DNA from 2 places in the Caproicibacter sp. genome. Region 2 is predicted to be linked to the other one. Evidence: a T-box and tRNA genes for the amino acid it is inferred to sense, from the RefSeq annotation. Region 2 holds a T-box; the other holds one or more tRNA genes.

Region 1 (15,306 bases), on a different contig from region 2:
GGCTTGGGAAGGATTGGAGGCCGAATTCCGACATGAAGCGCGGAATAACCGACCGGTAATCCGTAAACGGCTTTTTCCCGTGCCAGACGTCCCAGTCATGCATATCTCCCCTGTTCTCATCATTAGGATTATGAAAATCACCGCCTGACGACGGCGAAGATGGCCAATACGGGGTATCGGGATCCAGCCGGGAGACAAATTCCGGCAGACTCTTTTCAAACTGCTCCTGATACTCCATCCGATACCGTTTCAGCGACGTCTCGTTTTTCCAGTTCTGAACCCACATCCATTCCATTTCGTTGTTGCCGCACCAAAGCGCAAGCGACGCATGTCCGCGAATCCGTTTGATATTGTCCTCCAGCTCATGTCTGACACTGTCCCGAAATTTTTCGTCAAAGTCATATACCCCGCACGCAAACATAAAATCCTGCCAGACCAGAAGCCCGTAACGGTCGCACAGCTCGTAAAAATAGTCGTCAGGATAGATTCCGCCGCCCCAGACGCGGATCATATTGAAATTGGCGCGAACGCAGCTCCGGATCAATTTCTCAGTTCGGGCTCTGTTCCTGCGGGAAAGAAGATTGTCCTCCGGAATATAGTCCGCTCCCATTGCAAAAATCCTTACGCCGTTGATTTCAAATGCGAATGATGTTCCCCACTGATCCCGCTCCCTGACCAGCTTCAGCGTCCTCAGCCCGAGCCGAAACTCTTTTTCGCCCAGCTTGCGTTTCTCCTCATACAGGAAAAGAGAAACCCTGTAAAGCGGTTGTTCGCCGTAGCCGTTGGGCCACCACAGGCGCGGTTCCTTCACCGAAAGGGGAATGGAATTGCTTTCGCCCAAGCTGACCGTCCGCTTTGCCAGAATACTCCCCTCGGGGGATGTCAGCACGGCTTTGACTTGGAAATCATCCCCGGCCCATTTTTCAAGGGATACGGAGATGTTCAGCGCCACGCTTGAACTTTGATGAACCTGAGAAACGGAATAATCCCTGATATACGCATGATCGCGGCCGATCAGCATAATATTCCGCCAAATTCCCATGTCCGGAATCATCGGGCCCCAGTCCCACCCGAACATATAATGCGCTTTGCGCAGATGCGAAATTCCGCCGCTGTAAGCCTCTTCCGAATTGCGAAGCGGCTGCTCCCGCTGCTTTTCCGCAACGAACCGGGTCGGGGAATGGAAAATAACGTCGATTATATTCTCCCCTAACCGGAGCATCTTCTTACAGTCAAACTCATAGGTTCTGTGCATATTGTCGGTGTTCGCCAAAAGGCAATCGTTGACAGAAAGCGTGCAAAGGGTATCCAGCCCCTCGCAGCAAAGCTGTACCCTGTCATGCCGAAGCAATTCTTCGTCGACAAGAAACGAGCGCCGATATTCAAAATCGCCGTCGAAAATGTTCAGCGTGTCAGATTCGTTGGTTCCGTAAAACGGATCTTTTATGAGACCCGCGTCCAGCAAATCGGAACAAACCGAGCCGGGAACCCGGGCGTTCCTCCATTCGGGCTGCCCCACCCTGCGCATCCTCCATGAACCGTTTAAATCCAGCACCATGTTACCACCACCGATTCCTTCATTCTGAATCCGGGAGAGAAAAAACATCAGAGTCATTGACAAAAAGCCTCAAAACCACTAAGGTTTTGAGGCTTTCAAATCATTTTGGAGGCGTCACCCGGATTCGGACCGGGGATGAGGGTTTTGCAGACCCTTGCCTTACCACTTGGCTATGACGCCAAAAATGGAGCGAACGACGAGGCTCGAACTCGCTACCTCCACCTTGGCAAGGTGGCGCTCTACCAGATGAGCTACGTTCGCATTTTGGTGCCTCCGGGCGGAATCGAACCACCGACACGGGGATTTTCAGTCCCCTGCTCTACCGACTGAGCTACAGAGGCAAATATGGCGACTCGGATCGGGATCGAACCGACGACCTCTAGCGTGACAGGCTAGCGTTCTAACCAGCTGAACTACCGAGCCATCTGAAATGGTGGGAACAATAGGACTCGAACCTATGACCCCCTGCTTGTAAGGCAGGTGCTCTAACCAGCTGAGCTATGCTCCCGACTGTTCGCACCGTTTCATCAGCGACGTGTTATATAATACAATATTTATCCGCAGTTGTCAACAGGAAAAACTACTTTTTTTCAAGTTTTTTACCATTTTATTCATTATGCTTCTAAGAAAAAATTCATCCGTGCCAATACTCTGCGCAGGACCTATTTTACTGCAGCGATAACCATTCGGTCCGTCTTATCCGACGGAGGCAAAAAGCTTTGATCCGCCCAGACGCCCGCAACATGAAGCCCCGCGCGTTCCAGGAGAGAACACAGCGTCTTGGAATCATAAGCACGCTCATAAAATCGTTCGGAAGAGCGCTCATAGGCGCTTCCGAACCGCTCGAAAAAATCCAGTGAAACGGCAACCCGGTTTGTCTTGGCCTCAAACGCGTTCTGCCACACGCAGAACAGGCTGCCTAAATCATACACAAACGTGTGGCTGCCGAGGATTTCCCGGTGCTTGTACACGGTATTCGCGTCAAAAACAAAGCATCCGCCCGGGTTCAGGCAAGCTGAGACCCGGCGAAACGTTTCAGAGACCTGCTGCTGCGTTTCCAAATGATTGACGGAATCGAGAGAGCTGACAACCGTATCCACCGGGCCGCAGAGCTCCAGTTCTTCCATTCTCTGATTTAACAGCAGCACGGAATATCCCGCCGCGGAAAGCTTTTGCTGCGCAAGCGTCAGCATGTCGGCGGAAGCATCCAGACCGACGACATCAACACCGCGCCGGGCCAGTTCCAAAGTCAGGCTGCCCGTACCGCAGGCAAGGTCAAGCGTAAGACCCGGCTGATGACCAAGGCGGCCGAAAATACTGAAAAGGTAATCGGCGCGTTCCCCGTAGGAAACTCCCGCAATCAACGAGTCATAATAACGCGCAAATGTCGCATATCCCATCTTATTTGGCTTTCTCGCTGTCTTCCAGCTTCTGAAAAACCATATTGTAACCGTCGCAGCCGTAATGAAGGGAACGGTTTACACGGCTTATCGTGGCCGTTGAGGCTCCCGTAGTCGCAACAATATCGCTGTAAACCTTTTTATTGCTCAGCATGTGCGCGACCCACAGCCGCTGCGACATCGCCTTGATTTCCGGAACCGTGCAAAGGTCTTCAAAAAACGCATAGCATTCTTCCGGCGTCTTCAATGTAAGAATTGCGCTGAATAAAAAATCGACGCTGTCGTCCTTCAACTTTGAGTTCAATTCAACCACTCTCCCAACTTTATCAGAATATCATTTCAGCGCATAAAAGTCAAACAGGATCGATCCTTATCATTGCTTATCCGCAATATCACAAGCCGACAAAATCCTTTCAAGAATCGCATCGACGCCCTCCCCGTTCACGGCGGAACAGGGTACCACCACGATTTCAGGACGGGCGGCAAACTCGCTGCGATACATCTCTTCCTGGGTTCTGCGTCCGGTTTTGTTGAGCTTGTCACACTTTGTGGCGGCTATCAGGCAGGGAATGCCGCTGTCGGTCAGAAAGCGGACCATTTGAAGATCGTCCTGCGTCGGTGCGTGCCGGAGATCCATCAGCTGCACAACCAGGCGGATATCCCTCGTCTGATGAAAATAGCCTTCCGCCAGTTCCGCCCACCGAAGCTTTTCGGATTTCGAAACCTTTGCGTAACCGTACCCCGGAAGGTCGGCAAACCGGCAGAATCCCAGATTGTAAAAATTAATCGTGGCTGTCTTGCCCGGAGCCGAGCTGGTCCTCGCCAGCGACTTTCGGGAAAGCAAGCGGTTAATCAAAGAAGATTTTCCCGCGTTCGACCTGCCGGAAAAAACAATTTCCGGCAGGGTTGAAGCTGGGAGCTGATCCGCGCGTCCGGCGGATAATTCAAAAAATGCTGTTTCAATACTCATATTTCAATTACCGTTACTGAGGAATCGAGGCCGCGCCGGTGGATGGGCGGTCCATGTTTTTCGGCGCCGAAAGCTGCATCGCATCCGGCGTTCCCGAAGCCTTCTGCGGGATCGGCATCTTCGTCAGCGCAATCTTCAAAACCTGATCGATTTTATCAACGGGCTCAAACTGAATGGAGTTTTTGACCACCGTATCGATCTCTTCCAGGTCGGATACATTCTCCGCCGGAATAATGACGGTTTTGATGCCGGACCGATAAGCCGCCATTGTTTTTTCTTTCAGGCCGCCGATCGGCAGAACGCGGCCCAGCAGCGTAATTTCGCCGGTCATGGCGACGTCGTGCCGAATGGGAATATTGCAGAGCGCGGAGGTAATCGCCGTGGCCATTGCCGTACCGGCAGACGGACCGTCCTTCGGAATCGCGCCTTCAGGCGCATGAATGTGAATATCGTATTTTGTGTAGAAATCATGGCTGATTCCAAGATTGCCGGCTCTGGTTCTGATGCAGCTGATCGCAGTACGCGCGGATTCCTTCATAACGTCGCCGAGCGAACCGGTCAGTTCCAGTTTGCCGGTCCCGTCCATAACGGCGACTTCAATCGGCAAAAGGGTTCCGCCGACGCTGGTCCATGCCAGGCCGTTAACCAGACCGACCATATCCTGCTTACTTGCGTTTTCCGGCTTAAACTTTTCGGGTCCGAGAAGCTCCTCGAGCTTTTTCGGGCTGATCGTGATTTTCTTTTTCGCGTCCTCAACAAAATATTTGGCGCATTTCCTGCACAGGGACGCAATGCGGCGTTCCAGAGTTCTGACGCCGGCTTCCCTTGTGTAGCCGTCGATCAGTTTGTGGACGGCCGTCGGGGCAATCTTCAGCTGCGAAGGACTGATTCCGTGCTTCTTCAGCTGTTTTGGAATCAGGTGCTTCACTGCAATATTATATTTTTCCAGATGCGTATAACTGCCCAGAGTAATGACGTCCATACGGTCGAAAAGAGGTTCCGGAATTGTGCTCGCGTCGTTCGCAGTCGTGATAAACAGCACGTTGCTCAAATCAAAGGGCATATCGATATAGTGATCGTAAAAAGCGTTGTTCTGTTCGGAGTCCAGAACCTCCAGCAGTGCGGAGGATGGATCGCCGCGGAAATTATTCCCCATTTTATCGATTTCGTCGAGCAGGATCAGCGGATTGTTGGTTTCGGCCTGTTTCAGTGCGTTGATAATCCGACCGGGCATGGAACCAATATAAGTGCGGCGGTGCCCCACAATGTCGGATTCGTCCCGGACGCCGCCGAGCGAAACACGAACATATTTGCGCCCGATCGCTTCCGCGATCGAATGGGCAATCGACGTCTTGCCGACGCCCGGAGGGCCTACAAGGCAGATAATTTGTCCCTTGATCTCCGGAGAAAGCTTTTTGACGGCCAGAATTTCAAGAATACGCTCTTTTACCTTTTCCAGACCGTAATGCTCACGGTCAAGAATTCTTCCGGCCTTTTTCAGGTCGATGTGTTCCTTACTCGAAACGTTCCACGGTAATTCCAGACAGGTTTCCAGATAGCTGACAATCACGCTTCCCTCGTGAGAGCCCTCCGGCATTTTAGAGAGACGGTCGCATTCTTTCATCAGCTTGTCGTGCTGTGCTTTTGGCAGACCGAGTTTTTCAATGCGGTCTCGTAGATCGTCCGCTTCCTGCTGAGGATTGTCATCTTCCCCAAGTTCATAGGAAATGGCTTTCATCTGCTCGCGCAGAAAATATTCCCTCTGATTGCGGTCGATTTGTTCTTTTGCCTTTTCACTGATCTGCGTTTCGATGGAAAGAACCTGCGTTTCCTTCTTCAGAATTGCGGCAAGCTTCTCCAGCCTGCGAACAGGGTGCAGTTCCTCCAGAATCGTTTGCTTTTCTTCAAAGTCAAACATGATATTGGATGCAATATAGTCCGCCAGTTCCCCGCAATCCTTCTTCTGAACCACGCCGATAACAATATCCGGCGGAATGTGGGTATAGTTCTGGATGAACTGTTCAAACAGGTTTTGCGTATAGCGAATCAGCGCCTCCGCCCTGCGGGTAGGACGGAACGGCAGCGTTTCAACTTTATTTAAATTGACCAGCAGGAAAGGACTCACCGATTCATAGGACGAAACGGAAGCCCTGTAAAGTCCTTCAGCAAACAGCCGCACCCCGTCGTCGCTGCGCCGAATGACCTGCTTGATTTTTGCCACGACCCCCATGGAATAGATATTTCCCTCGGCGGGGTCATTGTCCGCAAGATCTTTTTGTGTGACAAGGAAAATCAGTTGATTTTCCTCCATTGCCTTTTCGAGGGCCAAAATGGACTTGCGGCGGCCGACGTCAAACTGCAGCAGCATGCCCGGAAAAATAACGAGCCCTCTCAGTGCAAGAGCCGGAATCTGGCCGGCCCCGTGCTGTATGTCAGTTTCATTCATACTCATAAAAAGCTCCTTGAAAAAAAAGCTGTTGCAGGCGAATCGTTTACCGCACTGCAACAGGCAAATTGTTTGGTCAGGAAGCGGTGTCCTTTCTTCCCCTTTTACTTGGGGCCGTGATCTTGAGCGCGACCGGCTTTCGCTCCGGATTATAAGTGATTTCCGGCTTTGCTCCGTTTTCCACTGCATCCTTTGTAATGATTACTTTCTCAACCGTATAATCGGACGGAACATGATACATCAAATCCGTCAGCATATTTTCCAGAATGGAACGCAGGCCCCTTGCTCCCGTGCGCCGTTCAAGCGTTTTTTGAGCGATTGCATTGAGTGCTTCCGGTTGGAACTCAAGTTCAACCTTATCCAGTTGGAAAAGCTTTTTATACTGGTTGACAAGGCTGTTTTTCGGTTCCGTCAGAATCCGAACCAATGCGTTCTCATCCAGGCCGTCAAGCGCCGCAATGACAGGCAGCCTTCCGACAAGTTCCGGAATCAACCCGAATCTGACAAGATCGTGCGGAATCACGTCCTTCATCCAGGAGGTGGAGTCCAGTTCGGCTTTGCTGCGCACCTGCGCGCCGAATCCGATGGAGGATGAGGCCGAACGGCGCTCGATAATCTTGTTTAAGCCGTCGAACGCGCCGCCGCAGATAAAGAGAATATTCGTTGTATCAATCTGCAGAAACTCCTGCTGCGGATGTTTTCTTCCGCCCTGCGGTGGAACATTGGAGACCGTACCCTCCAATATTTTCAGCAGAGCCTGTTGCACACCCTCTCCGCTGACGTCCCTCGTAATAGATGGATTTTCTGATTTTCTGGCAATCTTGTCGATTTCATCAATATAGATAATTCCGCGTTCCGCTTTTTCGATATCAAAGTCCGCCGCCTGAATCAGGCGCAAAAGAATATTTTCAACATCTTCGCCCACATAGCCGGCTTCCGTCAGAGTCGTTGCGTCGGCAATGGCGAACGGAACATCCAGTATTTTGGCAAGTGTCTGGGCAAGCAATGTTTTTCCAACGCCCGTCGGCCCCAAAAGAAGGACATTGCTCTTCGTCAGCTCAATATCGTCTTTGTCGCGGCCGTAATAAATCCGTTTATAATGGTTATACACCGCGACCGAAAGGGCGATTTTGGCTTCTTCCTGCCCGATGACATATTCGTCGAGCTGTTTTTTAATCTCCTGCGGCTTCGGCAGCTCCGCGGCTGATTCGCTGTAACTTTCCTTCCTTGTGGAAAGGTTTTTTTCATCGTTCAGGATAGAAGTGCAAAGCTCGATGCATTCGTCACAGATGAAAACGCCGGGTCCCGCGATCAGGCGGCGCGCCTCGCTCTGCGGTTTTCCACAGAAGGAGCAGCAGATTTCTCTTCCCTTATTATCATCGTTATTCGGCATTCAATCACCCTATTTCGTCGAATCTTCGTGGCCCTGTATCACTTTGTCAATCAATCCGTAACGGACCGCATCATCCGCTGTCATAAAGTTGTCGCGTTCGGTGTCCCTCATAATGACCTCAAGCGGCTGCCCGGTGCGCTCGGAAAGAATTTCATTCAGCTTTTTCTTGATGTGCAGCATATGATCGGCCTGAATTTTAATATCCGTGGCCTGACCCTGCGCGCCGCCGCTCGGCTGATGAATCATAATATCACTGTTGGGCAGCGCGTACCGCTTCCCTTTCGCGCCCGCCGCCAAAAGGAACGCCCCCATGCTGGCAGCCAAGCCCATGCAGATGGTGGAAACATCGCACTTAATGTACTGCATGGTATCAAAAATCGCGAGACCCGCTGTAACGGAACCCCCGGGGCTGTTGATATAAAGGCTGATATCTTTAGTCGGATCCTGGCCCTCCAGATACAATAGCTGAGCGACCACCAGGCTGGAGGTCACATCATTCACTTCGTCCGTCAGCATTACGATTCTGTCGTTTAGAAGGCGAGAAAAAATATCATAGGAACGCTCGCCCCGATTAGTTTGCTCAATTACATAGGGTACTAAACTGCTCATTTCTAAAATCCCTCCAGTTGCCAGCAATATTAGAGCATTGGCGAAATCTTATTAATTATTCCGTCATCCGGCATCTTTTTATAAATGCAGGCCTTAATGTTACAATTATTCCTTTTCTTCGGCGACCACGGCACTGTCGCGAACCAGATCAAAAGCTTTTTCCACCGCGATATCCTGAATTAAATCTTCCTTACGAATCAGGGACTTTACTTTATCAGCATCCATCTTGTAATTTTCCGCCAGTTTGGTATATTCCTGCTCGACATCTTCATCGGACGGAACAATTCCTTCGAGTTCCGCGATTTTTTCGAGTGCAAGGCGCAGCTTTACCTGACGCTCCGCCTGCGGGCGGAACTGACCGCGGATTGCATCCTTATCCTGACCTGTATACTTCATGTAGGTATCGACATTGAGACCCTGCGACTGAAGACGATAGCTGAAATCGCGCAGATCGTCGTTAATCCTGTTTTCATACATTGCTTCCGGAATTTCCGCTTTCAGCTTGGAAACGACCTCGTCAATCAGTTTATTGTCAAGATCGTCAGTGACTTTTTCTTCCCTTGCCTTAGTCAGTTTTTCGCGGATATCCGCGCGGTAAGCATCCAGCGTATCGAACTCGCTGACATCCTTGACAAAATCGTCGTCGACCTGCGGGAGCTCCTTCATCTTGATTTCATGAAGCTTTATTTTGAAAACAGCTTCTTTTCCGGCGAGCTCCTTCGCACCGTAGTCTTCCGGGAATTTGACGTTAACTTCAAACTCGTCGCCGGATTTGTGCCCGATCACCTGATCCTCAAAACCGGGAATAAACTGGCCGGAGCCCAGCTGCAAGCTGTAATTTTCCGCTTTTCCGCCGGAAAATGCTTCGCCGTCGACATATCCGTCAAAATCGATCACCGCGGTGTCGCCGTTCTGGGCTTCCCTGTCTTCCACGGTTACCATTCTTGAATTGCGGTCGCGCACCTTTTCAATTTCCGCGTCCACATCCGCATCGGTCACTTCAGAAATCTTTTTTGTTGCGGGAATGCCTTTATATCCCTCGATCTCCACTTCCGGCTTCGTGGTGATGGTTGCCTTAAACACAAGGCCTTCCTTGTCGGCGGAAACCAGATCGAAATCAATTTTATCCTCAATCATTTCAAGCTTAGCTTCTTCAATCGCCTGTTCAAGCGCGCCCGGATACACGGAGTTGATTGCTTCATCGTAAAACACATTTTCTCCGTAGTACTTTTCGATAAACTTACGGGGCGCTTTTCCCTTGCGGAAACCAGGAATCGTGATTTTTTTGCTTTCTTTATGATAAGCCGCAGCTACGGCTTTTTCAAATTCTTCAGCATCCACAAGAACCTCCAGCTGGTAGCGGTTCTTTTCCACCTGAGTGGTCGATTTTAAACTCATTTTTCATTTCCTCCTGCAAATCTGCGATTGTCTAAGCTATTATATCACATGGAATCTAAAGTTTCTACCTTTCGCTGAAATGTTTTTAATTTATTCATTTTACTAAAATTGGCGAAAATCCAAGGTAATCACAGGAAATCAGATGCATGCGGATGCCCCTGTACTCCCCATCCGGCGCCCGTTTTGCCGCAAGGCTGCCGTGAATATGGCCGAAATAGCAATCGCTGATTTTATGACTTGCCAAAACGTCCAAAATCTCCGTGCACTCCATTCCGTCGTAAACGGGCGGATAATGCAGAAACACAACCGGTTTCAAGCCCAGCCTTTCCGCATCGTCCAAGGAAGCATTCAGCCGGCCGACTTCACGGCTGACTATTTTTTTGTCCTGCTGACTTTCGGCATTGTAAAGCCAGCCGCGGGTGCCGCAGACGGCTCTGTCCCCCGCTGGCGCGGCGCAGTTGTGGATTAGCCCGAGATCCGTAAACCCGTTTTCCTCAAAAAAATTCTCTATTTTTTGTCTGGTGGACCACCAGTAATCATGGTTCCCTTTCAGGATCAGTTTTTTCCCCGGCAGCTCATGGATAAAGCGGAAATCCCGCTGCGAATCCTCCAGCTTCATGGCCCAGGAAATATCCCCGGCAATGACGACGGTGTCTTCCCCGCCGACGACGCTGCGCCAGTTTTTTTGAAGACGCTCGGTATAGTTTTTCCAGCCCTCAAACACATCCATCGGCTTGTCGGCGCCAAGGGAGAGATGAAGATCGGCTATCGCATACAATGACATAACGGCACGCTCTCAGACGGATTTAGAATCCAATATTTTCAGCACCGCCGCGCCCATCTCCTCTTTTTTGCAGGAGGAAGAAAAGCGCACCGTCTTCAATTCCAGCGCGGCAATCGGCGCGGGAACCCGGGTGGCGGTCAGTTGTGAAAGGCGGCTCACCGCCTGAAATTCATCGCCGGTCGGAGCATGGCCTTCCAGCGCTCGCAAAACCTCCGGCGCAAATTTGTACGGGCTTGCGGTGGAAACAATCACGGTAGGAGTTTTGTTGTCGTCCGTATCCCGGAGATACTTTTCATAGACGCGGGCTGCAACACCCGTGTGAGGGTCGCAAAGATAATTTTGGTTTGCAAACAGAGATTTTATTTCTTCCCTGGTTTCGTCGTCGCTGCAGAATCCGGCGTAAAACAGCTCTCTGATTTTTGACAGAACCGCTTCGTCCACCTGATATTCACCGGTTTCGTTCAGCCGGCGCATCCAGTCGGCAACCTTTTCGTCATTTTGGTCCGTCAGATCGTATAAAAGACGCTCCAGATTGCTGGAAACAAGAATATCCATCGACGGAGAAATCGTCGTGTAGAATTCGCGGTTTCTGTTGTATTTGCCCGTGGTCAGGAATTCCGTAAGCACGTTATTGGCGTTGGAAGCGCATATCAGTTTATGAATCGGCAGGCCCATTTTTTTTGCGTAATAAGCGGCGAGAATATCGCCGAAATTTCCTGTGGGAACAACAAAGTTGACCGGGACCCCCCGCTGAACCGAGTGCCCGGCGCACAGGTCGCAGTAAGCGGAAAAATAGTACACGATCTGCGGCAGAAGCCGGCCCCAGTTGATGGAATTCGCGCTCGAAAACATCACGCCTCTTTCCGTAAGGAGTTCCCGCGTCTGCGCATCGCCGAAAATCCGTTTGACCCCGGTCTGCGTATCGTCAAAGTTCCCCTCCACCGCGCAGACGAAAACATTTCCTCCGCTCTGCGTGCGCATCTGCCTTTCCTGCATCGGGCTGACGCCGTCCTTCGGATAAAAAACAAGGATGCGCGTCCCTTCCACATCCTGAAATCCTTCCAGCGCCGCCTTTCCGGTATCGCCAGAGGTTGCGACAAGAATCAGCGCATCCCGATCCGACCTGATTTTTTTCAAAGAACGGGTCAGCAGAAGAGGAAGAATTTGAAGCGCCATATCCTTAAACGCACAGGTTGGGCCGTGCCACAACTCCAAAAACGAAACATTTCGGTCCATCTGAAAGACGGGCGCCGGTCCTTCCGGAAAGCGGTTCGGACGATATGCAAGCTCCACGCATTCCCTCACTTCTTCAACGGTAAAATCAGTCAGATAGCGGGAAAGAATGCGCGCGGCGCGCTGCCGATAGCTCTCATTTTCCATCAAAGCCAGTTCTTCTTTGTCGACAGCCGGAAACTGTTCCGGGACAAAAAGGCCGCCGTCCCCGCAGAGTCCCTGAGAAATCGCCTGCGCGGAGGTCACTTTGCCTGTACGGCTTCTGGTTGACTGATAGTTCAATTTCTGTTCCCCCTTGCCAAAATGTAGGTTCCGGTTTTGCAGTTATCAATAAAAGGACGAAAAACCGAATGCGTCTTTGATATGATTCAGGGAGACCACGGAACGGCCGTTGCCCGAAGTCACAATCCCAATTACGTCAAAACGCGGCTGCAGCCGGGTTTTGTTTTTCTGAAGATACAAAAGGGCTGTCTTCGCGATTTTTCTCTGTTTGCCCGACGTGACGGCATATTCGGGGTCAACCAGAGAAAATGCCTTTCTTGTTTTGACTTCGGCAAATATAATATACTGACCGTTTTCCGCGATTATGTCGATCTCACCGAACCGGCTATGATAATTCCGCTCCAAAATCCGATACCCGTTTTCGGTCAGATAATCGGCCGCAGCCTCTTCCCCGAATGGCCCCGACGAATTATTCATTGCCGGACCCGACCAAAATCTTTTTCAAAAAGGTCCTGCGATGTACCGGGCAAGGCCCTTTTTCCCGGAGCCTGTCCATATGCAGCGCGGTTCCGTAACCCTTGTGCTTTGCGAATCCATAGTCCGGATAAATTTCGTCAATCCGGCACATCACCCGGTCACGGCTGACCTTGGCAAGAATGGAAGCCGCCGCAATACTGGCGGAAAGAGAATCGCCCTTTACAATTAATCTTGTCTCAACGCCGAGGTCAGGCATTCGGTTGCCGTCGACCAGAGCGCAGTCCGGGCAAAGATTCAGCTGATCGAACGCCCGCCGCATGGCGAGGAAGGTCGCCTGAAGGATATTGATTTCGTCGATCTCGCCTTCGGTTGCGAATCCGATGCCGTATGCCTGCGCCGTTTCGCAAATGACATCATAAAGCTCTTCCCGCTTGTTGGGACTTAGCTTTTTAGAATCGTTGAGACCTTCAATCCGAACCTGCGGCGGGAGGATGACCACCGCGGCAAACACGGGCCCGGCCAGCGGTCCGCGCCCCGCCTCGTCGATCCCGCACACAAGCGGAAAGCCGTCGCGCCGCGCTTCTTCTTCGTAGAAATGCCAGTCAGTCATGCCCTTCACCGGCCTTTTCCAGTGTGATCCTTCCGATTTTACCCGCCCGAAATTCATCCAGAAGCATGATGGCGGCACGTTCCGTATCGATTGCTCCGCCGCCCGCGAGCATTCCGCGTTTTCTGCCGATCAGCTCCAGCAGTTCATAAGCGCCAAGGCCGGATATGTCGTTTTCCAGCCGGTATCGCTTTACCAGAAGCCCCGCATAGCCGGCAGCCAGAACCTCCAGCAGCCGGCAGGCCAGAGTTTCAATATCGATGACGTCATCCTTGATCGCACCGGTAAACGCCAAGCGTTCCCCTACGGCGGGGTCCTCAAATTTCGGCCACAGAATGCCGGGAGTGTCAAGGACCTCCATCTCTTTTCCCACCGGAAACCACTGGCTGCTGCGGGTGACACCGGGCCTGTCTTCCACCGATGCACGGCTGTTGCCGGAAAGACGGTTAATCAGCGAGCTTTTCCCCGCGTTCGGGATTCCGGCGACAAGGATTCTGACTCTGCGCCCCGCCATCCCTTTTTCCCGCCAGGCCTCCAGTTTTTCCGCAAGGATACGTTTGGCCAGCGGCAAAAACCCGTTCAGGCCGTTTCCCGAACGGCAGTCCACAGCAATCGCCCCCATGCCGTGCTCCTGAAAAAACGCAATCCATTCTTTGGTAAGGACGGGGTCCGCAAGATCGGATTTGTTCAGAAGCATGATGCGAGGTTTTCCGCCCGCCAGCTGATTCAGCTCCGGGTTCCGGCTGCTGTAGGGAATCCGGGCGTCGATTACCTCCGCCACAGCGTCAACCAGCTTGATATTTTTTTCCATGAGCCGACGGGTTTTGGCCATATGGCCTGGAAACCACTGGATCGGCCGGCCTTCCTGCATGGATTTACCCCCTTAAGAATTTACTTTTCCAAAGCGGTCAAACGGATAAAGAACCCATTCCGCCTTGCCCAGTATAAACCGCTGGTCCACCATTCCCACGTCGCGGCTACGGCTGTCGTTGGAAACCAGACGATTGTCGCCAAGCACAAAGACACATCCTTTCGGTACAGTCAGCGGGAACTGATAGTCCGAAGGCTGTTTGGTGATGCCGTTTTGAATATACCGGGATTCGTCCAACCGTTTTCCGTCGACAATGACGGTGCCGGACTGAAAATCAATATTAACCGTTTGGTTTTCAAGCGCAATCACGCGCTTGATAATCGGTTCCGAAAGCCCCTGTGTATGGGTAATTACGACTACGTCGTCCTGCCGTGGTTTGTAAAACCCGCTGAAGAGAAGGATTCTGTCGCCGGAGTGCAGATTGGGCAGCATGGAAGGCCCGCTGACGCTGACGACCCTCACCGAAAAGGAGAACAGAAGCACAACAATAATCAGGGAGGTAATCAGCGCCTCGATCCATTCGTAACAGTTAACGGCGAAGCCGTTCGTTTTGGACGGCTTTTTCCCTTTTTCTGCTTCCGGATCCGCTTTTTCCAACGGGAATTCAACTCCTTACCCACTTACATAACGTTTTTATTTTACAATAGAATGGAACGGATTCAACAGGAAAATCACCTTGCCGATCACATACCGGCAGTCGATCATTCCCACTTCCTGAAACCGGCTGTCTTCGGAGATGGTGCGGTTGTCCCCCAGAACAAAAATATGGCCTGCCGGAACTTTCTGCGGAAATTTAACGTCATACTGGTCTTTTGTAATTCCGTTTTTAATATACGCGGACTCGTCGATTTCTTTTCCGTCGACCGATACGATGCCGGTCGTAAAATCGATATTCACCGTCTGTCCTCCGGTCGCGATCACGCGCTTGATGATGCGTTCCTTCAGTCCGGTTCCGTTCGCATCGATTACCACGACGTCCCCCTGAGAAAGATTCCTGCTCAGGCAGGATACCAGGACCCGGTTTCCATTGTAAAAATTGGGCTTCATGGAGTCCCCGTCAACGACGATATTGACGCGGAGCAGCGACACAAACAAAATCATGATGACGGAAAGCGAGATAATCAGGGCTTCAATCCACTCATAGCAATTCTCCGCAACCCAGTTTTCAACAGCACCGGTTTCCTGCGGGGAATTGGCATCCGACACATCCTTCATTCTATTTCCTCCGATCAAAAGAACAAAAAAGGGACACCGAAATGTCCCTTCCCATGCGCTGTATAAATTCTCTTACTGGATTTTGCTCTTGACCTTTGCGGCCTTGCCGACCCTGCCGCGCAG
Region 2 (15,306 bases):
GCAAAGTCCCTCCGGCCCGCCCGAAAGAATCTCCAACGCCGCGTTTTCCGGGCCAAAGCGCTGAAAAGAACATGTGACGCTGCCTCCCGAATAATGCACGTTTGCTTTACAATCAAGTTGAAAGTCCAGATCCTCGACACCGATTCTGGACTTTGCGCAGCCGCCCAGCAGCAGGCACAGCGCGGCGGCTGCGGCTATCATATTCCGGCGCACCGGCATCCCCCCCAAAAAAGCGGGCGGAACGCAGCTACCGCCCTAATTCCAAAAACAGCTCCGGCAGCTTTCCGATCAGGTCGGTCGGCAGCATGGCGCATTGGGACAAATTTCCCGCACAGCGGTCCCCGGCAAGGCCGTGCAGATACACCGCGCCGGCAGCCGCAGCAAACAGGTCGACCCCCTGCGCCGCAAAGGACGCGATCATACCCGCCAGCACATCGCCGCTTCCGCCCTTGGCCATCCCAGGATTTCCGGTTGTATTCCGATACAGCTTTCCCTGAGGTGAAACAACCAGGGTTTCAAAGCCTTTCAAAACCAGAATAACCCCAAACTCCCGTGCAAACGAACGGGCAAACAGTTCCCGGTTTTTCTGGACCTCTTCCGGGGTGGTCCTCAGAAGACGCGCCATTTCGCCGGGGTGGGGTGTCAGCACAAGCGGAGCGCGGGCTGTTTTCAGTTCATCTATATGCTCCGACACAATATTTATTCCGTCTGCGTCAAGGACAAGCGGAACATTCGCCTTCTGAAGAACTCTTGAAACCATTCTTCTCGCAAAAGGGCTTTTCCCAAGGCCGCAGCCGACAAGGCACGCGCTCGCCCGGGACAATGCCGAATCCAGTGATTCCAGGTCCCGGTCCGCCAAGCCTTCGTCCGGCGAGGCGTCAAGCAGCGTAAACACCGCTTCCGGAGCAAGGGAAGCGACAATCGGATAGATGGAACGCGGCAGGGCTGTCTCCACAATTCCGGCGCCGCACCGAAGCGCGGACAGTGTGCTCATCGCCGCCGCGCCCGCCATTCCTTCGCTGCCGCAGACGCACAAAAGCCGCCCGTAGCTGCCCTTATTGCTCTCCGGCTCGCGCGGCTTCAGCATATCCAGAAGTATTTTTCTTCCCTCCGGTACGTCCCGCTCTTCCGAAATTTTCATCTCTGATTTTTCATTCCAGCCGACCACCGTGGCGGCGGCGGTTTCAGCGGTATGTGTCACGCTGACGGAGAACCGCATTTTTTCAGCCAGATGAGCCGCCTTCCCCGACAGTTGAAGCTTCGGCCCGCCGTTCGGTCCGCGAAGAAGCTCCGCTTCCCGCAGGCAAAATCCGCTCAGGCCCGTCCCAACCGCTTTGGAAAACGCTTCTTTCGCGCAGAAGCTGGCGGCGACACTTTGAGCCGGAAAACCCCGCAGGGCAAGCTGTTCATACTCCGTTTTCCCAAGAATTCTCGCACAGAACAAAGGATTTCGCATGGATTTTCGGATCCTGGCGATTTCAACCAGATCAGTACCGATTAAAAGCATCTCTCGCCACCTGCCTCGGCAAGAAAGGCCGAATCGCCGTCAGCGTTTTTTCATCCGGGCTGAAAACGACCAGAACATTTCCCAACTTGGAATCCCGGGCACAGAAATACCACGCGCCGGAACCGTCTTCCCGTTCCGATGCGACGATGCGGGAAGCAAAACTCTTTTGCAGCAGCTTCTGCGCATCATATTTTCCCATTTCCTCCACCGTATGGGCATCCACGGAAATGACCCGTTTCCGTTTCCGTTGATAAATGATTTTATCGACCGTGATATCGCCGTTCGTCACGCTGTATTCAAATTCTATGCTCCGCGATGTGATCAGATAATAGGCGCCGTAGCAAACCCCTGCCAGAACCAAGATAGCGATCGGCGGCAGAATGATCACGGATAAAAGCACAAGGATGATTCCAAGCACAATAATTCCGAAAATAAACAAATAATCTTTTGTCCCGAATTTCTTTTTAATCAGCTGCTCCACAAAAACGTCCATTCTTCTCCCCCTGACAATTCTTTTCCCTTATTTTAGCACAGGGATGAATTCTTTACAATGAATGCCCTCCATTTTCCTCGAATTCCTGCGCAAGCCGGCTTCTGCGGATATTTTTCTTGCATTCGGACAAAATCCGTGTTATATTATGTTTTACAGAAATCAAACGCTGTGATAAAGGAAGTAACCTTTCTTTTCTTCCGCGCAGAGAGAGCGTGTCACCGGCTGAAAGCACGTTTGCGGATAAGACTGGCGAAGTTCCCTTTGGAGCGGTGCGGCTGAACCATTTGCAGTAGGCCGCAACGGGCGGCACCGTTAGCAGGCCGTCAGAGTACAAATACAGGGTGGTACCACGGAGCTTTGCGCTTTCGTCCCTTGCGGGAGGAAAGCGTTTTTTATTTTTTCACCGAAAGAAAGGATGAAGCCGAAATGAAAGAACAGCTGGAGCTTCTGCGTAAAAAGGCGGAAACGGAGCTGAACCAGGCACAGGACCGCCAAAGCCTTGAAAGCCTGCGAATCAAATATCTTGGAAAAAAGGGCGAATTGACCGCAATCTTAAAACAGATGAGAAACCTGTCTGAACAGGAACGGCCTGTCATCGGGCAGTTCGCGAATGAGCTTCGCACGCTGATTGAAAAGGAACTTACGGACCGTGCAAAGGAGCTTCACGAGGCCGAAACCGCGCTTCGGCTGAAAATGGAGGAGATCGACGTCACCCTGCCGGGCAAGCGCCACAAGCTCGGTCACCCTCACCCGCTGAATCTGGAGCTGAATGAAATCAAGGAGATCTTTGTCGGAATGGGATTCGACATTGTCAGCGGTCCGGAAGTGGAATTCGACTATTATAACTTTGAAGCTCTGAATATCCCGAAAGACCACCCCGCGCGCGATACGCAGGATACGTTTTACATCAACGACAACATTGTCCTGCGGACGCAGACTTCACCCGTTCAGGTGCGCACGATGGAAAAACAGAAGCCGCCGATTCGGATTATCTCCCCCGGCCGCGTCTATCGCTCCGACGCCGTCGACGCGACCCATTCCCCGCTGTTCCATCAAATTGAGGGACTGGTCGTCGATCAAGGAATTACCTTTGCAAACCTGAAGGGCACTCTGGAAACTCTCATCCGCCGGATGTACGGGGAAAATTCCGTCGTGCGGTTCCGTCCGCACCACTTCCCGTTCACGGAGCCTAGCGCAGAAGTCGACGTGCAGTGCTTTCACTGCCACGGCGAGGGCTGCCGCCTGTGCAAGGGAGAGGGCTGGATTGAAATTCTTGGCTGCGGCATGGTTCACCCGAAGGTACTCTCAAACTGCGGCATCGACCCGGAGGAGTACAGCGGCTTTGCGTTCGGCATGGGGCTGGAGCGCCTTGTCATGCGCAAATACAAGGTGGACGACATGCGTCTCTTTTTTGAAAACGACGTTAGATTCCTGAATCAGTTTTAAGGGGGAATTGAAATGGATTTGTCAATGAAATGGCTCAAGGAGTTTGTAGAGCTTCCTGATATGCCGATCCGCTCTTTCACGGAAGCGATGACGATGAGCGGCTCCAAAGTTGAAGGCTGGCGGAAAGAGGGCGGCGAAATTCAAAACGTCGTTGTCGGAAAGGTTCTTTCTCTGGAACGTCACCCGGATTCCGACCACATGTGGATTACAATGACCGACGCCGGTAGCGGGGAACCGCTTCAGATTATCACAGGAGCGCAGAACCTGAAAGTCGGCGACCTGGTTCCCGTCGCGCTTCACAATTCGTGTCTGCCGGGCGGCAAAAAGATTAAAAAGGGCAAGCTGCGCGGGCTGGAAAGCAACGGCATGCTCTGCTCCCTTTCGGAACTCGGGTTAACCAAACACGATTTTCCCTATGCGATTGAAGACGGAATCTTTGTCATTCAGGAGGACTGCCGTCCAGGCCAGCCGATTCAGGAGGCAATCGGTCTTGACGACACCGTCGTGGAATTCGAAATCACCTCCAACCGGCCGGACTGTTTCTCCGTTATCGGCCTTGCCCGCGAAGCCGCCGCCACGTTTCATAAGCCGCTGAAGCTTCACACCCCCGCCGTCAAAGGCGGGCACGGTTCCGGCACGGAGATGGTAAGCGTTTCGGTGGAAGCGCCGGACCTTTGCCCCATGTATTCCGCGCGGGTTGTGAAAAACGTCAGGGTCAAGCCCTCACCGCGCTGGCTGCGCGAACGTCTCCGTGCGATGGGCGTGCGCCCGATTAATAACATCGTCGATATTACAAACTATGTCATGCTGGAATACGGCCAGCCGATGCACTCGTTTGACTACCGGTTTATCCAGGGGCATAAAATCACCGTGCGCCGGGCCAAAGAGGGTGAAAAAATCACGACGCTGGACGGAACCCCCCGCACGCTGCGTAAAAAGAATCTTGTGATCGCGGATGAAAACCGGGCCATTGCCGTTGCGGGCGTGATGGGCGGCGAAAACAGCGAAATTGTGGATGACACCACGACGATCGTCTTCGAATCAGCTTGCTTCAAGGGCCCATCGGTCCGCACAACCGCGCGCGACCTCTGCATGCGCACGGATGCTTCCTCCCTGTATGAAAAAGGGTTGGACCCCAACAACTGCATTCCGGCGCTCGACCGCGCGTGCGAACTGGTGGAACTGCTGGATGCCGGCGACGTGACCGACGGCATTCTGAAAGACAGCCATTTTTCCCCTGAGCGCCGCAGGATTCGCCTTGAGCCGGACTGGACCAACCGTTTTCTCGACATATCCCTAAGCGCGGAGAAAATGAAAACAATCCTTTCCAAGCTGGACTGCGAATTTGACGGCGACGAAATTCTGGTTCCTTCTTTCCGGCCCGACCTGGTTCATAAAGCCGATATCGCGGAAGAAATCGCGCGTTTCTACGGCTACGACAAAATTGCATCCACCGCGCTCAGCGGCGGCGCCCAAGGCAAATACACCGCCGGGCAGAAATTTGAAAAGCTGATTGGCGACACCATGTTGGCGCTCGGGGCAAGCGAAATCATGACGTATTCCTTTATCAGCCCAAAATATTACGATAAAATCCGGATGCCCGCAGATTCTCCGCTGCGGAATTCCATCGTAATTTCAAATCCGCTTGGCGAGGACACCGGCATTATGCGCACAACCGCTCTGCCTTCTATGATGGAGATTCTCTCCCGCAATTACAACAACCGAAACGACTCCGCGTGCCTTTACGAGCTTGCGACGGAATACCATCCGACTTCGGCGGAGCAGCTGCCTGAGGAAAAGCTGGAGCTGGTCTGCGGAATGTACGGGAACGGCTCCGATTTCTTCACCGCAAAGGGTATGGTCGAAGACCTTCTGGAAAAACTTAATGTAACAGAATGGGACATTTCCGCCGCGCCGGAAGAATTCGCCTATCATCCCGGCCGGTGCGCCGCTTTAACCATTGGCGGCAATCCTCTGGGTATCATTGGGGAAATTCACCCGAAAGTAATGGAAAACTACGGGATGGATTGCAGGGCGTTCAGCTTTACGCTCGATGTGGATTCTCTGTTCCAAAACGCCGGCATGGATAAAACCTACCGTCCGCTTCCCAAATTTCCGGCCGTGGCAAGGGACCTTGCCTTAATCTGCGAGGATAAAATTCCCGTTATGTCTCTGGAAAAGGCAATCCGCGCCGGGGCGGGCTCCCTGCTTGAACGAATCGAACTGTTCGACATTTATCGCGGAGAACAAATTGAAAAGGGCAAGAAGAGCGTCGCGTTCCGAATTGTGCTGCGTTCTCCGGACAGCACACTGACGGAAGAACAGATTACAGCGGCGATGAACCGGGCCATTAAGGAGCTTGAAAACATCGGAGCCATCCTGCGCTCCTAGTGATTTACAATTTATTTCTTGCATTTCCTCGCACGTTGTTGTATGATGAACAATACTGGAGGTGTTCCTATGCTCGATAAAACGGTGACTTTTTCTCTTGAAAGCGACCGGGAGGAAGGCATTAAGAAAATCCTCACAACTGTATACGACGCTCTGAAGGAAAAAGGATACAACCCCATTAATCAGATTGTGGGCTATATTCTTTCGGAGGACCCCACCTACATTACGACTCACAACAACGCGCGGAGCCTGATTCGCAGAATTGACCGCGACGAGCTTTTGCAGGTATTGGTAAAATCTTATCTGGGCGAATAAAGCCCAAACGAATGAAGAAGAGGAGGTCGACAGCGAATGGCAGATAAACAAAATGACGGTGAACCGCAGTTTCCAACCTATAAGGGAAAACCGTTGGTGCGCTGCGGAGATGTGATTTATTACGGAAGCATGAAGGACCGTTATGTCGTCAGGCTGGAAATTAAGAGCAAGAAGAAAGTAAAGGATATGGACGTGGCGGATCGGGTTGGCATTCAGCTGATGCTGACGGATCAGACTGTGCGGAACCGGAAACAGATTGTAAAGACCAGCGAAAAAAATGGTCTTTATCTGGCCATGGATCTGGCGGATGTCTGGCTCAGCAGAGCGCTGTCAGAATAAAGTTTAAAAACACAAATACAGGCCCGCAAAAACACTCAACTGTTTTTGCGGGCCTTTCAGCCGGAAGAGCAGCGCGGCCTCTCAAATCAGGAAGCAGCGCGGCTCTTTATTTCTGCATTTTATTTTCCGATATCATTCCGATAGTGCGCGCCCTCAAAATGAATTCCGGACACGGCCCGATACGCTTTTTCCAGCGCCCGGGGCAAATCCGTGCCAAGAGCCGTTACGCCGAGCACGCGCCCGCCGCTGGTGTAAAACTTCCCGTCCCGATACGACGTTCCGGCATGGTAGACCGTAGCGTTCTCCGCCTGCCCGTTTTCATCGAGGCCGGTGATTTCAAAGCCTTTTTGATATTGAACCGGATACCCTCCGGATGCCATGACCACACACGCACAGGCTTCGTCGCTCCATTCGATCGGCTGCTGTTCCAGTTTTTCATCCACAACGGCTTCCATAATCTCGAGAAGGTCGGTTTTCAGCCGCGGAAGCACCACCTGAGCCTCCGGGTCGCCAAACCTGGAATTGTATTCGATCACCTTCGGGCCGTCCGGCGTCAGCATCAGACCAAAATACAGGCAACCCTTGAACGGGCGGCCTTCTTCGTTCATCGCACGAACCGTCGGCAGGAAAATTTCTTTCATGCAGCGTTCGGCAAGCTCCGGCGTGTAGTACGGGTTCGGGCTGATTGTTCCCATTCCGCCGGTATTGGGGCCTTTGTCGCCGTCCATCGCGCGTTTGTGATCTTTGGAGGAAACCATCGGGCGAACGCATTTCCCGTCCGTAAAAGCAAGGACGGAGACCTCCGGGCCGATCAGAAACTCTTCAACAACCACACGATTTCCGGAGGACCCGAAGACCTTATCTTCCATAATCGTCTTAATTCCCGCCTCCGCCTCTGAAAAATCGGAGGCAATGATTACGCCCTTGCCAAGCGCCAGTCCGTCCGCCTTGATGACGGTCGGAAATTTTCCGCGACTACGAATCGATTCAAGCGCCCTGTCCGGTTGGTCGAACACTTCATAATCCGCCGTTGGAATTCCGTATTTTTTCATCAGGTGTTTGGAAAACACCTTGCTGCTTTCAATCTCCGCCGCATTCGCTTTTGGGCCGAACGCCCGGATTCCCGCGTTTTCCAGCGCGTCCACCATTCCTGCCGCAAGCGGATCATCCGGCGCGACAACAACCAGATCGATTCGATTCTGCTTGGAAAAGGCTATGACGCCTGCAACATCCGTCGCGGGAATCGGGACGCATTCGGCGTCGCGGGAGATTCCGCCGTTTCCAGGCGCGCAGTAGATTTTTTCCGCTTTCGGGCTTTCTTTTAGTTTTCTTACTAAAACATGCTCGCGGCCGCCGCCGCCGATGACCAATATTTTCATGATTCTCCCCGCTTTCGTTTTCAGCCGTTCAGTGATGAAACAGGCGAAGGCCGGTGAATGCCATTGCGATTCCGTATTGATCGCAGGTTTCAATCACGTTGTCGTCGCGGATCGAACCGCCCGGCTGCGCGATATAGGAAACGCCGGACCGGTGCGCACGCTCAATGTTGTCCCCAAACGGGAAAAACGCGTCGGAGCCAAGGGACACGCCGGTCTGCCGGTTCAGCCAGTCCCGCTTCTCCTCCCGTGTAAGCGGTTCCGGCCTAGCCGTAAAGAAGTTCTGCCAGACTCCTTCCGCAAGCACATCCTGAGAATCCTCAGAGATATAAACGTCGATGGTATTGTCGCGGTCCGGACGGCGGATATCGGCGACAAACGGAAGCCCAATCACCTTCGGGTGCTGACGCAGCAGCCAGTTGTCCGCTTTATTCCCCGCAAGGCGCGTACAGTGAATTCTGGACTGCTGTCCGGCGCCGACACCGATGGTTCTTCCGTCCTGCGCGTAGCACACGGAATTACTCTGCGTATATTTCAGCGCGATGAGGGACAGGATGAGGTCACGCTTCGCTGCATCCGGAATCTCTTTGTTCTTTGTGACGATATCCGTTAACAGGTCAAGGCCAATCGGAGCTTCGTTGCGGCCCTGCTCGAATGTGACTCCGAACACATCCTTATGCTCGACCGGCTCCGGTCTGTAATCCGGGTCGATTTGAATGATATTGTATGTGCCTTTTCGCTTTGACTTAAGAATTTCCAGCGCCTTTTCGGTGTATCCGGGGGCGATCACGCCGTCGGATACTTCCCGCTTCAGCACAAGGGCCGTCTGTTCGTCGCAGACGTCCGACAAAGCCGCAAAGTCGCCGTAAGAGGACATCCGGTCCGCGCCGCGCGCCGCGGCATATGCCGACGCCAGCGGAGAAAGCTCCAAGTCGTCCACAAAACAAATCTTTTTAACCGTGTCGGACAGTTCAACCCCCAGCGCCGCTCCCGCAGGGCTGACATGCTTAAAGGAAGCAGCCGCCGGCAGACCGCAGGCCGCCTTCAGTTCCCGCACCAGCTGCCAGCTGTTGAACGCGTCCATAAAGTTGATATAACCGGGGCGGCCGTTTAAAATTTCAACGGGCAGCGGTCCGCCGTTTCCCATAAAAATTCTGGCGGGCTTTTGATTCGGATTGCAACCGTATTTCAGCATCAGTTCGTTTGCCATTCCAGTTCCTCCCTCTCAGCGGTTCTTATTCAGGATTCTTGTTTCGGTCAGTCCTGTTTTCAGGTTGATAAAACGGACAAACAGGGAAATTTTATTGTCTTCGTTTAAAGCGTTCCAGATTCCGTGGGTCAGTTGGTCTATTCCGCCTTCCAGTGCGACCCGGACCGGTTCGCCCTCAAAGGAAGGGAGCGGATTCCCATCGCCGGAATAGGTATGGATGATTCTTCCCTCCCCGGCGGCGGGGGAATCGTATTCAAAGAACTGGCGGTGCGCAGAGTCCGGCGACCCGTCCCCGCTTTTTAAAATTGATAGGATAAACCGGAACCCGGCCTCCGTTTGAACCATTCCGGAGATTCTGGGCGTGTAGTTCGGAGCATCCGGCTCAAAAGTACGTGTGCGCAGCGCTTCTTCAAATGGTTTGCCTGCCTCCAGATACTCGCAGACCGTGTCCGTCTGATCTCCGTTTGTCACAACCGTAAAAGTCCCCGAAACCCGAACCGGCGAGTAAATAATCAGGGATGGGTCGCTCAGCTTTGACTCGTCGAACGCCCGTGTCCTTATGCCCTGCCCTTCTTCCTCAAAGACCCGGTTCCGGCTGTTCTCGCTGCGCCCCATAATAAAATAGGCAATAACAGCATACTTTCCGTCTTCGCTGTTTCCGAGAAGAATTCCTCTTCCCGGGTAAGGATTGGAACCCAGATATTCCGCTAAATTCATTCGCTGCATGGCAAATCCCCCTTTATCTTCACAACGCCGTTTTCAACTTCCAGAAACCCCGCACAAAACAGAGCGACCGCCTTAGGCAGCAACTTCCATTCCGCCTGCTCCATGACGCGCCGCTGCAGTGTCTCAGGCGTATCGCCCGGCAAAACCTCCACGGCCTTCTGCAAAATGATCGGGCCGCCGTCGCAGACCTCATTAACAAAATGAACCGTAGCGCCCGTCACCCGAACCCCTTTTTCCAGCGCGGCCTGATGCACCCGCAAACCGTAGCAGCCCTCCCCGCAAAAAGCCGGAATCAGCGACGGATGGATGTTGATCATCCGGTTCCGGTAACGTTCAATCACGCGCGGGCTGATAATCGTCATGAAACCGGCCAGTACGATGAGTCCGACGCGTTCCCGCTCCAGCAGGCCGATCAGCTCCGTATCGTAATCACCCTGTTCGGAAAAGCTGCGGCGCCGAAGCACCTCGGTCCGAATCCCAGCCTGTTCCGCGCGGGTCAGGGCATAGGCGTCTTCTCTGCTTGAAATTACCAGAGTGATCCTGCCCCCCGGTATTTTTCCGGCTTTCTGCGCATCGATCAGCGCCTGCAGGTTGGTTCCTCCGCCGGAAACAAGAACGGCAATGTTCAGCATAGCTCGACGCCTTCCCCGCCTTCGGCAATTTCACCGATGATACGAGCCGGCATTCCGTTCGCGTTCAGAAATTTCACCGCCCGGTCGGCATCCTCCGGGGCTACGGCGGCGCACATTCCGATTCCCATGTTAAAGGTGTTGTACATGTCGCGCTCCGGGATATTTCCCTGCTGCTGCAAAAGAGCAAAGACCGGCATTTGCGGCAGACGGTTCTTTTCGATTCGGGCCGTCACGCCCGCCGGAAGCATACGCGGAACATTTTCATAAAATCCGCCGCCTGTAATATGGGAAACCGCCTTGACACGGATCTGCCGCATCAATTCAAGCATCGGTTTGACATAAATCTTCGTCGGCTTAAGCAGTTCCTCCCCCAATGTGCAACCAAGATCGCCGATCTGCATGTTCACGTTCCGGTCCCCGATATTGAATACCTTACGCACCAGGGAAAAGCCATTGGAATGCAGTCCGGAGGACTCCAATCCGATCAGCGCGTCCCCGGGGCGAACAGAAGTACTGTCCAGCATTCTCTCGCGGTCTACAACGCCGACTGTGAATCCGGCAAGGTCATATTCGTCGGCTGGGTAAAAGCCGGGCATCTCCGCGGTTTCTCCGCCGATCAGCGCACACCCGGCCTGAACGCAGCCATCCGCGACGCCGGATACGATTTTCTCAATACTTTCCGGGTGATTTTTGCCCACGGCCAAATAATCCAGAAAGAACAGCGGTTTTGCACCGCAGCAGACCACGTCGTTCACGCACATGGCAACACAGTCGATGCCGATCGTATCATGCTTGTCCATTAAAAACGCAAGCTTCAGCTTGGTTCCCACTCCGTCGGTACCGCTGACAAAAACCGGAGTCTTCATTCCCGAAAGATCCGGCTGGAACAAGCCGCCGAATCCCCCAATTCCGGAAAGGACTCCCGGTATGTTCGTCCTTGCCACATGGCTTTTCATCCGTTCCACAGCCTGGTATCCCGCCGTCACGTCCACACCGGCCGCCTTGTAACTTTCACTGTAACTTTTCATTCTTTCCTCCATCAATCTGCTTGATTAACCCTTTCAGAGCTGTTCCGCCTGCGCACGAATCGCTGCGTCTTTCGTGGCAACCTTTTCGCTCATCTGCCGTTTCATCTGCTCCAGCTTTTCCGCCAGCTCATTATTTCCAAGGGCGAGAATCTGCGCCGCGAGGACAGCCGCGTTCTCCGCGCCGTTAACGGCTACGGTCGCGACCGGAATTCCGCCGGGCATCTGTACGGTCGCGAGCAGCGCGTCCAGCCCTTCGAGAGCGGAAGATTTCATTGGGATTCCAATGACCGGCAGAGTGGTGTAAGCCGCAAGCACGCCTGCCAGGTGCGCAGCCATCCCGGCGGCGGCGATCATGACGCCGAAACCGTTAGCTTTAGCATTCTTTGCAAATTCAGCCGCCTCGGCGGGTGTCCTGTGTGCGGAAAGGACATGTACCTCACAGGGGATTTCAAGGGACTTAAGCTTTTTGACTGCCGCCGAGACAACCGGAAAATCACTGTCGCTTCCCATAATCACGGCTACTTTTTTCATATTCTGCATTTTTTATTCTCCTTTTTCTGCTTAAACAAAAGACTGGCGGATCACTGCTGATGCAAATGGCAGAAGAGAACGCGACTGCCGGAACCCCGAAACAGAAAAAGGCTGCGCCCATTTCCGGCGCAGCCTGCAGTTCTACTGTAGAGTTTTAACACATCCGGCAAGGGCGGTGCCGACAGAAATTTTCCGAATCCGATTTTTTTCCAACCCTGTCATTGCATCCACCTCCGAAATCTCACCCTAATATTGTAGGGGATTCCAACAACAAATTCAACTGTTCCCTTCCTAAAGAATGCTTTTTCGACTCTTTAGCAAGGAATACAAATCAAGAGAGAATTAACTTTGTGCAGACTTACCTGTCTGCCCGCCCATTGGGGCGTCAACGACCAATTCCTTAATTGAAGTGGCAAGACCTGCAAGGGATTGAATCTGGGACGGGATGATAATCTTGGTCGCCTTTCCGTCCGCAGCCTTCTGAAACGCTTCCAGACTCTTGAGCGCAATCACATTCTCGGCCGGATTGGCGGTATTCAGTAAAACAATACTGTCGGCCAGGGCTTTCTGTACCAGCATAATCGCTTCCGCCTGGCCCTGTGCTTCCAGAATTTTGGTCTGTTTCGCGGCGTCGGCGCGCAAGATGGCGGATTCTTTGTCGCCTTCCGCAATCAGGATCGCACTGCGCTTTCCACCCTCAGCGGTAAGAATCTGGGCGCGGCGCTCACGCTCGGCCTTCATCTGTTTTTCCATGGAATCCTGAATTTCTTTCGGTGGAATAATATTCTTCAGTTCCACACGGTTGACCTTGATGCCCCAGGCGTCGGTCGCCTCATCCAGGATCGTGCGGATTTGCGTGTTGATGGTGTCGCGGGACGTCAGGGTTTTATCTAATTCAAGATCTCCGATAATATTTCTCAATGTTGTGGCGGACAGATTTTCTATTGCGGAAAGCGGACGTTCCACACCGTATGCGTACAGCTTGGGATCCGTAATTTGGAAATAAACCACCGTGTCGATCTGCATCGTCACGTTGTCCTGCGTAATCACCGGTTGGGGGGGAAAATCGATGACCTGTTCCTTCAGCGAAACCCTTTTTGCAACTTTATCAACGAACGGAACCTTGATATGCAGACCGGTATTCCAGGTAACATGATAAGCGCCGAGACGCTCCAGAACATATGCGTGAGCCTGCGGCACCACCTTAATGTTTGAAATCAGCAGGATGATTACCAAAAGAATAATGACAATGCCGATAATAAATCCAACCATGAATAATCCCTCCATAAAAAATTAATCGGTCTTTAAACGGACGATCAGTTTCACGCCGTCTATGGATTCAACGGATACGCGCGATCCGATGGGAATAACGGAGCCGTCGGACGAGCGCGCCGTCCAGATGCTCCCCAGAACATTGACCTGACCCACGCCAAGCGTATTGTTGATTTCAACCGTCACGACGGCAATCTTTCCAAGATAACGGTCGGCGTTTGTTCCGGTTGTTTTAAAATCCAGAACTTTTTTGACAAACGGTCTTGTGGCAATCAGCGTAACCGCGGAAACAAGCGCAAAAACAAGCACCTGCACGGAAGGCGAGGCTCCAAGAAGACTGGCGATCAATCCCCCGACTCCGCCCACAACAAACCAGATGGAAACCAGCTGCGCCGTCGAAGCTTCCAAAACAGCTGCAAGCACAATGACGGCAATCCAGATAAACGGCATATATAGAATATAAATTGGTAAGACCCCCTTAAAGGACCTGATTGTTTTAGCTTTTACTCCAGTCTTATCGTACCATAAAACCATGAAAAGCGCAATATAAACAGAACAGAATCAGACTGTGGTCGTGGCTCTGCTTCTCTATTATTTGGTCCCGCTTCTTTTGATCCGTAAAAGCTCTGCTCAAATTGTGATAGAATCACGAATCTGTTCAAAAATTTTATCGCCGATTCCCGATACATTCTTAATTTCTTCAATCGAGCGGAACGGCCCGTTTTTTTCGCGATAATCCACAATGCGCTGAGACAGTGTTTTTCCGATCCCGTTTAATCCGTCGCTCAATTCCTTTGGGGTCGCCGTATTAATATTCACTTTGCCGTTGATTCGAGCCGTCGAAGACAAGCCCGATGAAACGGCACTCCGCAGGCCGGATGAAACCGCAGAATCGGAGGATGCCGGTTCCGGTCTGCTTGACAAAGCCGGCGTTTCCGATTGCGAAGAAGATTCCTGTCTCCACGCTACGGTCGCGTCCGGCACATAAAAGGCGTTGTAGCCGATCATTAGCGAGCAGATCAACGCCGCCAGTAAAATCAAAAGCCTCTTTTGCCGGGATTCCTCGTCCATTTTGGTCCCATCCCTTTAGAATCATAACTAAAGCAGAGTAAGCCGATTCAGAAAATCCGTAAAATAAGCCGGCAACTCGCTGGAAAACTCCAGATACCTTCCGTCGCGGGGATGCACAAAGCCGATGAGCCTGGCATGCAGGCACTGACCGTCCAGTCCCGGAGCCGGCTTTTTCGGTCCGTAGACGGGGTCGCCCGCCACCGGGTGACCCAAATAGGCCATATGCACCCGGATTTGATGAGTGCGCCCGGTCTCAAGCTTCAGCATGACATGGGTAAACCCGCGGTACCGGGCAATAACCTGATAATGCGTCACGGCGTTTCTGGAATTCTGTTTGGTAACGGCCATCTTTTTACGATCGACCGGATGGCGCCCGATGGGAGCATCCACCGTACCGCTGTCTTCCTTCAGATTGCCGTGTACAACCGCCTCGTAAATCCGCGTGAAACTGTGGTCTTTAATCTGAACCGCCAATTTCTGATGGGCGAAATCGTTTTTCGCGACAATCAGCAGTCCGCTGGTATCCTTGTCGATCCGATGCAGGATTCCAGGCCTCAACACTCCGTTGATTCCGGAAAGAGACGCGCCGCAATGCGCAAGCAGAGCGTTGACCAGCGTTCGGTCCGGATGACCGGGCGCGGGATGAACCACCATGCCCTTCGGTTTGTTCACCACCAGCAGGTCGTCGTCCTCATAGGCGATTTCAAGCGGAATCTTTTCCGGCCGGACTTCAAGTGGGACAGGGTCCGGAACCCGGATTTGAAAAAAATCCCCCTCCGCGCAGCGATAACTTTTGCTCAAAGGCCGCCCGTCCTTTGTAATAAGCCCGTCGTCAATCCATTTTTCCGCCGCGGACCGGGTCACATTTTCCATGCTCAGGCTGAGAAACTTGTCCAGCCGCAGACCGGCCTGTTCCGCCTCTACCGTTTTATGCTGCAATTCCATCATTATTTGGTCCGAAGAACTTTT

Evidence for each region. The T-box of region 2 lies ahead of pheS (phenylalanine--tRNA ligase subunit alpha). A T-box ahead of a tRNA ligase gene usually reads a tRNA of that ligase, here a tRNA-Phe.
Region 1: it has a tRNA-Phe gene. The T-box ahead of pheS (phenylalanine--tRNA ligase subunit alpha) is inferred to sense a tRNA for this amino acid. The anticodon was not compared.

The regions. Positions count from the first base shown of each region.
Region 1 is NZ_JBJKOP010000029.1:104,247-119,552, reverse strand. It holds gene ACLQ3M_RS05540 (beta-mannosidase) at 1-1,615, opposite strand, end outside; tRNA gene ACLQ3M_RS05535 (tRNA-Cys) at 1,665-1,738, opposite strand; tRNA gene ACLQ3M_RS05530 (tRNA-Gly) at 1,744-1,819, opposite strand; tRNA gene ACLQ3M_RS05525 (tRNA-Phe) at 1,824-1,899, opposite strand; tRNA gene ACLQ3M_RS05520 (tRNA-Asp) at 1,905-1,981, opposite strand; tRNA gene ACLQ3M_RS05515 (tRNA-Val) at 1,990-2,066, opposite strand; gene ACLQ3M_RS05510 (class I SAM-dependent DNA methyltransferase) at 2,221-2,958, opposite strand; gene ACLQ3M_RS05505 (YerC/YecD family TrpR-related protein) at 2,960-3,262, opposite strand; gene yihA (ribosome biogenesis GTP-binding protein YihA/YsxC) at 3,332-3,928, opposite strand; gene lon (endopeptidase La) at 3,942-6,374, opposite strand; gene clpX (ATP-dependent Clp protease ATP-binding subunit ClpX) at 6,451-7,767, opposite strand; gene clpP (ATP-dependent Clp endopeptidase proteolytic subunit ClpP) at 7,777-8,376, opposite strand; gene tig (trigger factor) at 8,482-9,774, opposite strand; gene ACLQ3M_RS05475 (metallophosphoesterase) at 9,869-10,558, opposite strand; gene thrC (threonine synthase) at 10,571-12,073, opposite strand; gene ACLQ3M_RS05465 (YraN family protein) at 12,119-12,490, opposite strand; gene ACLQ3M_RS05460 (ribonuclease HII) at 12,483-13,100, opposite strand; gene ylqF (ribosome biogenesis GTPase YlqF) at 13,093-13,968, opposite strand; gene lepB (signal peptidase I) at 13,981-14,565, opposite strand; gene lepB (signal peptidase I) at 14,602-15,183, opposite strand; gene rplS (50S ribosomal protein L19) at 15,256-15,306, opposite strand, start outside.
Region 2 is NZ_JBJKOP010000036.1:152,970-168,275, reverse strand. It holds gene ACLQ3M_RS09965 (hypothetical protein) at 1-213, opposite strand, end outside; gene ACLQ3M_RS09960 (NAD(P)H-hydrate dehydratase) at 248-1,507, opposite strand; gene ACLQ3M_RS09955 (DUF6106 family protein) at 1,488-2,000, opposite strand; T-box leader at 2,160-2,376, shown strand; gene pheS (phenylalanine--tRNA ligase subunit alpha) at 2,427-3,446, shown strand; gene pheT (phenylalanine--tRNA ligase subunit beta) at 3,459-5,837, shown strand; gene ACLQ3M_RS09940 (IreB family regulatory phosphoprotein) at 5,907-6,152, shown strand; gene ACLQ3M_RS09935 (hypothetical protein) at 6,189-6,491, shown strand; gene purD (phosphoribosylamine--glycine ligase) at 6,611-7,870, opposite strand; gene ACLQ3M_RS09925 (phosphoribosylaminoimidazolecarboxamide formyltransferase) at 7,899-9,077, opposite strand; gene ACLQ3M_RS09920 (IMP cyclohydrolase) at 9,093-9,803, opposite strand; gene purN (phosphoribosylglycinamide formyltransferase) at 9,791-10,435, opposite strand; gene purM (phosphoribosylformylglycinamidine cyclo-ligase) at 10,429-11,463, opposite strand; gene purE (5-(carboxyamino)imidazole ribonucleotide mutase) at 11,497-11,994, opposite strand; gene ACLQ3M_RS09900 (SPFH domain-containing protein) at 12,337-13,266, opposite strand; gene ACLQ3M_RS09895 (NfeD family protein) at 13,288-13,689, opposite strand; gene ACLQ3M_RS09890 (ComEA family DNA-binding protein) at 13,897-14,337, opposite strand; gene ACLQ3M_RS09885 (RluA family pseudouridine synthase) at 14,365-15,285, opposite strand; gene lspA (signal peptidase II) at 15,285-15,306, opposite strand, start outside.